DNA from 2 places in the Demequina sp. TMPB413 genome. Region 1 is predicted to be linked to the other one. Evidence: predicted binding sites of a transcription regulator. Region 1 holds the regulator's gene; the other holds the start of a gene.
What was found. The regulator HrcA, encoded in region 1, represses chaperone genes, less so after heat shock. The targets are predictions, from matches to a motif close to TTNGCACTCGNNNNNNNCGAGTGCNAA.
Positions count from the first base shown of each region.

Region 2: the regulator HrcA is predicted to act here: its motif matches at 2,124-2,150, upstream of groL (chaperonin GroEL).

Region 1 covers NZ_CP096184.1:690,809-695,012, forward strand. Annotated here, with positions in the region: partial or broken gene LGT36_RS03295 (IS3 family transposase) at 1-205, opposite strand, end outside; gene LGT36_RS03300 (MCP four helix bundle domain-containing protein) at 260-658, opposite strand; gene LGT36_RS03305 (DUF4870 domain-containing protein) at 893-1,333, opposite strand; gene LGT36_RS03310 (DUF4870 domain-containing protein) at 1,424-1,786, opposite strand; gene LGT36_RS03315 (DUF4870 domain-containing protein) at 1,779-2,135, opposite strand; gene hrcA (heat-inducible transcriptional repressor HrcA) at 2,245-3,252, shown strand; gene dnaJ (molecular chaperone DnaJ) at 3,249-4,204, shown strand, end outside.
Region 2 covers NZ_CP096184.1:1,914,673-1,918,876, forward strand. Annotated here, with positions in the region: gene groL (chaperonin GroEL) at 375-2,009, opposite strand; gene LGT36_RS09205 (LytR C-terminal domain-containing protein) at 2,231-2,824, opposite strand; gene LGT36_RS09210 (DUF3263 domain-containing protein) at 2,834-3,130, opposite strand; gene LGT36_RS09215 (uracil-DNA glycosylase) at 3,217-3,885, shown strand; gene LGT36_RS09220 (signal peptidase I) at 3,902-4,204, opposite strand, start outside.

The DNA.
Region 1 (4,204 bases):
GCCGACGCAGCTCCCGCACCTCTTGCGCCTGCTCACGGGTCACCCCTGGCTTCTCACCGTCTTCGACATCGGCTTGACGCAACCAGTTCGACAACGTCGCATGAGAGATCCCGAAGTCCTCGGCGATCTGTTTCTGCGGCGCCTCACGGCGCCGCGCGACCGCGACCACGTCACGGCGAAACTCCTCAGGAAAAGCTCTAGACATGACAACATCCTTCCACCAGGACCCGCCCGGATCCCAGAAGTCAGTTGTCACCAATCACTGCACCAGCCCCAGGTACTTCTCGAGCGACGCTCTGAAGTGCTCGATAATGGGTGCCGCCTCTGGGTCGACAGTGATCGCCTCGAACTCTGCGAGTGCGTCCTGCACACCCTGGGTGCGCTCAAGGATCTTCTGGTCGACAGCCGTCTTGTCGGCGACATTGTCCGCGAGCAGGTGATTCACCACCTCCATACGGAGGTCATCCACCGCGACCCGAAGCTCACCGGCTGCGTGCACACCAGGGAGGTTCACCGTGGCGACTTCCTGTGCGCCCGCATCCATCGTGCGCATCGAGAGGATCCCTCCCGCGCCCACTGCCACAGCGACAATGAGTGCGATCCCGATTGCTCCCAGCACCCGAACGGCAATTCCTTGGTTGCGTACCCAACGTCCCATGGCGACAGTGTCCCCCTCGCTTTGTGTGGCCCAGGAAGGCCTCCACTGGCCTCACACGTGGCCACTATCGGTGGATGTGTTGGAAGCGCGAGGGGACTTGTGTCCTGGCCTACCGTGCGGTGTGCAAAAGGTCTCGTGGGCGTGGCGTCGAAGTGAGAAGTGCCGAAGCCTCCCCGTCCCTTGACTGGGATCGGAGAGGCTTCGGTCTGGTGTGGCCTCGTGCGGTGCGCGGCCTTACTTAATGAACTGGATGGCGAGCGGGATGCGGTAGTACTCACCATTGGCGGCCTTCACGCCCGCCACGAACGAGATGATGATCGCGTAGAGCACGTACAGGCCCCACAGCGGCAGCGTGACCGCGAGGCCCACCACGAACAGCAACAGGCCGAGCACGACGGCGCCTGCACCGAACACGAGCGCGGTGATCTGCAGGTTCAGATTCTGCTTGCCATGATGCGCCACGAGTGCCGAGCGGTCCTTATAGACCAGCCAGATCACCAGCGGGGCGACAAAGGCGATGGTGCCAGCGCTGACCAGGGACGCGACGGCGGCGATGACGTGCGCCAGCATTGCCCAGGTGCGAGCCTCTGACTCGAGCATCGGCTGGACGGTGGGGGCGAAGGGGGCGGGGTTCTGAGCGCCCTGTTCAGGATCGGGGGAGGTGTTCTCTGTCATGTCTCTACTGTGCCAAAAAGCCTCAGGGCCCCGCATCGGCCTTGTGACCGATTCGGGGCCCTGAGGGTGGTCAGGGTGAAACCCTGAGAGTTACTTGATGAGGCGCCAGTTCAGCGGATAGCGGTAGGTCTCGTGCTTGTTGGCCTTGATGGCAGCTTGAATGCAGAAGATCAGGGCGATGACCCAGACCGCGAAGCCTGTGATCAGGCCCAGGCCAAAGACGGGGATGAGGATGGTCGAGGCGACGTAGCCGATGGTGACCAAGATCGAGAAGTTGAGGGCTTCCTTCGCCTCAGTGTCAACGAATGCGCTGCGGTCCTTGCCGACGAGCCAGAAGATCAGCGGGGGGAGGAATCCGAAAAGGATGATCCCCGCGTGGCTGAGGGTCGCGTAGAGCCGCTCGTCGGACTCGCTGAGCGGGGCCGCTGCTGCGGGAGGGGGCGTTTCAGTCATGTGTTTTCACCACTTTGAGTTGGAACGGATAGTGTGCGGGATTGCCCTGCCGCGCCAGCCAAAACCCTGCCAAACTGAAGTAGATCGCGACGACGGGAACCACCCACAGCGCCAATGTACCGAGAAAGCCGACGAAAGGCACATACATTTTCACGACGACGGCCGCGATTGCCGCGCAGACCAGCGCGGAAGCGAAGTTCGCCGCCTTCGCCGCCTCCGTCGCGGCAAAGGGATCACTCCGTCTGCGCGCCACATAAACGAGCGCAGGAATCACCGGGCCCGTCATCGCGCCGAGGTGCCCGAGCGCGGCCGCCGCGGTGCTTGCGCGGCTGTGTGCCGTGTAGGTCATGTCGCCTCCGCACCACACGCTAGCGCGACGAGACGCGCGATCGGACCCAGTGCGCGGATCACTGCGTAGAATTAGCACTCGCAGCAACTGAGTGCCAATGGGAGGTGGAATGAGCGACGACAGGCGCGAGGCGATCTTGAGGGCGATTGTCGAAGGCTACGTCTCTACCAGCGAGCCCGTCGGGTCCAAGGCGCTGGCACAGCACCACAACCTCGGGGTGTCTCCCGCGACCATCCGCAACGATATGGCCGCTCTGGAGGAAGAGGGACTCATTGCGCAGCCCCACACCTCTGCTGGGCGCATCCCCACCGACAAGGGCTATCGCTACTTTGTGGACATGCTCGCCGCGGCGGCGCTGCAGGACAGCCACAAGCGCGCCATCTCGACCTTCCTATCGGACGCCGTTGACCTCAATGACGTGGTGGAGCGTTCGGTGCGGCTGCTGAGCCAACTCACCCGCCAAGTGGCCGTGGTGCAGTACCCCTCACTCAGGGAAAGCCCCGTGCGCCGGGTGGAACTCGTGCGCATGACGAGCGACCGCGCGCTTGCCGTGGTGGTGAGCGCCGACGCCAGGGTCGAGCAAGCTACCGTGTCGGTCCCGGAGGACGTGTCGGAAGACGAGTTCGAGCGGATCGCTCGCGAACTCAATGAGACCGCGTCGGGCCTGACCCCGCAGCCGCTCGAATCGGCCCTCGCGGCCTGGACCGAGCGCCACGCGACGCACGCATGGTTAGCCGAGGTCGCGTCGTCCGTAGTGGGCGCCGCCCGCGGCGGGACTATCGAACGCGTTGTCTTCTCTGGCACCGGTAACCTCACCAGGGCCGGATCCGACCTCAAGGCCGACGCGGTGTCGTCGATTCTTGATGCTCTTGAGGAACAGGTCGTGCTGTTGCGGTTGTTGCACGAGATGGCATTAGAGGGAGGCGTGTCTGTGCGCATCGGCCGGGAGACCGGCCACGCGGCGCTAGCGGGCACGTCGATCGTGGCGGCGGGGTACGGAAATGTTGCCTCGCCCGCATTGTTAGGAGCGCTCGGACCGATGCGCATGGACTATCCGGGAACGATGGCCGCGGTGAGAGCCGTGGCCCGTTACCTGTCGAAAGTGGTGGAGACGTGAAGGACTATTACGCCGTGCTCGGTGTGCCGAGAACAGCGACAGAGGCCGAGATCAAGAAGGCCTATCGCAAACTGGCACGCGAGCTGCACCCCGACGTGGCGGGGCCAGAGGCGGGAGATCGCTTCAAAGACGTCGCCGCCGCCTACGAGGTGCTCGGCAACGCGGACAAGCGCGCGCAGTTCGACAGGGGGGTTGATCCCAGGGGAGGCAACTCGTCGGCAGGCGCAGGCGCCGGGTTTGGCTTCGAGGACATCTTCGAGACGTTCTTCGGTTCTTCGATGGGAGGCTCGGCCCGCAGGGGTCCAGCGTCTCGCACCCAACGCGGGGGAGACTCGCTCGTCGAGGTGGACGTCACACTGGAAGAGGCGGTCTTTGGAGTTCACCGCGAGGTGATGGTGGACCTCGCCGAGGTGTGCACCACGTGTGACGGGACGTGCTGCTCGCCTGGCACACAGCCCGCCACCTGCCCCCAGTGCAACGGTGCAGGCGTGGTGCAGCGAGTCGCGCGCTCGCTGCTCGGCCAAGTGATGACCACCGCGCCGTGCCCCCGCTGCGGCGGCTACGGCTCGATCATCGAGAGCCCATGCACCACGTGTTCCGGGCAGGGGCGCACCAGGGAGCGCAGGTCGATCGAGATCGACATCCCGGCCGGAGTGGAGACGGGCACCCGTATCCGCTTGTCTGGGATGGGCGACGCCGGGCCAGGAGGAGGCCCACGCGGCGACCTCTACATCGAGATTCGCGAGCGTCCGCACGAGTCCTTCGAGCGCAGGGGAGACGATCTCCACTGCACGCTGGAACTGCCCATGACCGCCGCCGCGCTCGGCACCGTCGCCACCGTTGAGACGCTCGACGGGCCGCACGAGATCGACGTCCGGCCGGGAACCCACGCGGGCTCGACCGTCACGCTCAAGGGCCTCGGCGTCGGCCGTTTGCAACGCCCCGGCCGAGG
Region 2 (4,204 bases), 1.2 Mb from region 1:
AGTTGTGACCGCTCGGGCGAGCGACACGCGGCATCGCGCGCCCAGCGTCGGCGTGTCGCGCACTCGCGCGGTCACCAGTGTTCGGCACGGGTCGGGGGCACGGCCAGAGCTGAGCCGGAACCGGGCCTCTGCTAGACCCCAACCCCGACAGTCCGAACCGTCGCAGTGGGCGACACGCCGAGGCGAGCCTCCGGCGCACGGACCCTCCCGGAGTGGCGCGGCTGGGATTGGTTCGCACCGTCGGGGTGCGGCGCGTCGAAGTGCGGCGGCGTGCGGCGGAGTGCCGCGGCGCGCGGTGCCGTGTCGTGGTGGCGAGAAAACAACGGGCCCCGAGGATCTCTCCTCGGGGCCCGTCGAAGGTATGAGCTGAGGGCCTAGAAGCCCATGCCACCCATGCCACCCATGTCGCCGCCGCCCTGAGGCATCGACCCGTGGGGTTCTGGCTTCTCGGCAATGACCGCTTCCGTGGTGAGGAAGAGGGCCGCGATCGAGGCAGCGTTCTGCAGGGCAGAGCGCGTCACCTTGACCGGGTCGTTCACGCCAGCGGCGAGCAGGTCCTCGTACACGCCGGTCGCGGCGTTGAGGCCGTGACCCACTGGGAGGCCCTTGACCTTCTCGACCACAACGCCGCCCTCAAGGCCTGCGTTGATGGCGATCTGGCGCAGCGGCGCAGAGACGGCAATCTCCACGATGCGAGCACCGGTTGCCTCGTCACCCTCGAGCTCGAGAGTGGCGAACGCCTTGATGCCTGCCTGGATGAGCGCGACGCCACCACCGGCGACGATGCCCTCTTCGACGGCGGCCTTCGCGTTGCGTACGGCGTCTTCGATGCGGTGCTTGCGCTCCTTGAGCTCGACCTCAGTCGCCGCTCCGGCCTTGATGACTGCCACGCCGCCGGCCAGCTTGGCCAGGCGCTCCTGCAGCTTCTCGCGGTCGTAGTCGGAGTCAGAGTTCTCGATCTCGGCACGGATCTGCTTGACGCGCCCGGCGAGCTGCTCTTCGTTGCCAGCACCCTCGACGATGGTCGTCTCGTCCTTGGTGACGACCACCTTGCGGGCCTGACCGAGCAGGTCGAGAGTGGCGTTCTCGAGCGAGAGGCCCACCGACTCGGAGATGACGGTTCCACCCGTGAGGATGGCCATGTCCTGGAGCATCGCCTTGCGACGGTCGCCGAAGCCGGGAGCCTTGACGGCAACTGCCTTGAACGTTCCCTTGAGCTTGTTGACCACGAGCGTCGCGAGGGCCTCTGACTCGACGTCCTCCGCGATGATCGCGAGCGGCTTGCCGGTCTGCATGACCTTCTCGAGCACAGGGACCAGGTCCTTGATGTTCGAGATCTTGTTCTCGACCAGCAGCACGTAGGCGTCCTCGAGGACGGCTTCCTGACGCTCGGAGTCGGTCACAAAGTAGGCGGAAAGGAAGCCCTTGTCGAAGCGCATGCCTTCGGTCAGTTCGAGGTCGAGGCCAAGCGCCGAGGACTCCTCGACGGTGATGACGCCTTCCTTGCCGACCTTGTCCATGGCCTCAGCGATGAGCTCGCCGATGGCGGGGTCGCCTGCGGAGATGCCAGCGGTAGCGGCGATCTCTTCCTTGGTTTCCACGTCCTTGGCGGCCGCGAGCAGTTCGCGCGTGACGGCCTCGACGGCCTTCTCGATTCCCTTCTTGAGGGCGATCGGGTTGGCGCCGGCGGCAACGTTGCGCAGACCCTGCGTTACGAGGGCCTGGGCGAGAACGGTGGCGGTGGTGGTGCCGTCGCCTGCGACGTCGTCCGTCTTCTTGGCGACCTCCTTGACCAGTTCAGCACCGATCTTTTCGAAGGGCTCGTCGAGCTCGATCTCCTTGGCGATGGAAACGCCATCGTTGGTGATCGTGGGGGCTCCCCACTTCTTCTCGAGCACCACGTTGCGGCCCTTGGGACCGAGGGTGACCTTCACGGCATCGGCCAGGGCATTCATGCCCCGTTCCATACCGCGACGGGCCTCCTCATCGAAGGCAATGATCTTTGCCATGGGTGTGTGTTCCTCTTTCGATGGGTTGTGGCGCCGCTGATGCCCGCGACGGACGACGCTCGCGGCGGTGTTCACATCACATCGCCTGAGCGCCTCATCGTTGGCGCCGAAGTCTTAGCACTCTCGTAGTGCGAGTGCTAATGCGATTTTGGCACTCTCCCCCTGAGAGTGCAAATGGCAAGGCGAACTTTCGCGGGCGGCGAAGAGCACCGTGAAGTCGCCTATGCGGCAGGGTCCGTCACCAGCAGCACCGCGAGATTGCCCTCAGGGACGACGCCGAACTCGACAGTGGTGATCCCCAGCACCTCCGCCACCTTGGCAGCAGTGCTTTCGAGGCTCGCATCCGAGTACCTCACGGTATTGCTCGCAGGCTTCGTCCCCGTCAGGTTGTCTGCGGTCGCGGCGGTGAATCCCGCAGCGGCAAGCTTCTCTTGATTCGCGCCCGCGAGGCCAGAGATACCGGCGCCGTTGAGCACAACCACCGGCGCGCCGAACTGCACTGGCTCGACCGTCGGCGTGGGACTTGGAGTCTCCGAGGGCTCAGGCGACGGCGATGGCGACGTCGTCACCTCGGGCGTTTCTGCCTGAGTCGCGGTGATCGTCGCTCGCGGGATGGAGTCGAGCGGGGGAACGCCATCGTTGCCTTGCGCCCGCCACAGGTAGACGACGACTCCGTAGGCCAGAGCGCCTGCGGCGATGGAGATCACCAAAGGAGCGGCTACCGCCCACACCCAACTCTTGCGCTTCCGGTGGACGCCCACGGGGCCGCGCTCGTCGGCGGCAGCATCAAACTCATCCGGAGGGAACTCTGGCACGGGGATACGTTACCGCTGGCGAGCGGCATCTACGACCCGACCCGCGCGTCCGCGCTGACGGGACGATCGCATGCGACGTAAGCGCTTCACGAGCATGGCGTCGTGAGCGAGCGCCTGCTCCGAGTCAATGAGCGCGTTCAGCACCTGGTAGTACTCGGTCGCCGACATGCCGAAATTCTCTCGCACGGCGTCCTCTTTGGAGCCTGCGAACTTCCACCACTGGCGCTCGAACGCGAGAATCTGCGCGTCGCGCTCGCTCAGAGGCGCGACATCGGCACGTGAGGCGTGAACTGAGACCGCGGACATGTGGCTAGAGTACCCGCGAATCACACCGTTGTCATTCGTGGCATGACCCCCGCCGAACGGTGCGTCAGCGTGGATACCCTGAGGCCATGACCGACGCATGGCGCGAGCACATCGCCCCCGACTGGGCGGACGCTTTAGAGCCCGTCGCACCACTCTTGGCAAGCATCGGCGCGTTCCTTCGTACCGAACTTGCCGACGGGCGCGCCTACCTGCCAGCTCCGTCGGCGATTCTCAATGCCTTCACTCGCCCCCTTGCCGACGTGAGGGTGCTGATCGTCGGCCAGGACCCCTACCCGACTCCCGGTGACCCCATGGGCTTGTCCTTCTCCGTGCCCCGCGGTCGCGCCATGCCTCGCTCACTCGCGAACATCGCGCGCGAACTCGCGGCCGACACCGGGGACACCATGACCACGGGTGACCTGACGCCGTGGGCCGATCAGGGCGTCATGCTTCTCAACAGATGCTTGACGGTCCGGCCCGGCCAACCGGGCTCGCACCGCGGTCATGGATGGGAAGGCTTTACGGAGCACGCAATCCGCGTTCTCGTCGAACGCGGCGGACCGCTCGTCGCCATCTTGTGGGGATGCGATGCACAGAAACTCGGTCCGATGCTGGGCGACGTCCCACTCATCGAGTCCGCTCATCCGAGCCCGCTGAGTGCTTCGCGCGGTTTCTTTGGATCGCGACCCTTCTCTCTAACGAACGCGCTGCTCGAGGAGCAGGGGGCCGAGCCCATCACGTGGCGCGTCGCCTAGGGCCGCGGCACGACCCTCAGCTACACACCTGAGCGGCGCCGCTCGACCATGGGAACGCGTTCGGCTGTGTCGTCATTTGGAAGTACAAGGTCCACGAGCCGTTGTTGGTGTTCCTGTTGAACTCAACGATGGGCAGTTGAGAGCACTGGTACGCAGGGCTCGGCAGCGTCGCAATCCGGAAGTCGCCGTTGCCGTTGATCGACGCGGGCGTCCAGCCAGGGAACGGGTAGCGCGACAAGTCGAGAGTCACGCGTGCATCTGAGTGAGACGAGGTCACGGTCATCGACACATTCGCCCATTCATACCCGCCTGAGCTCCA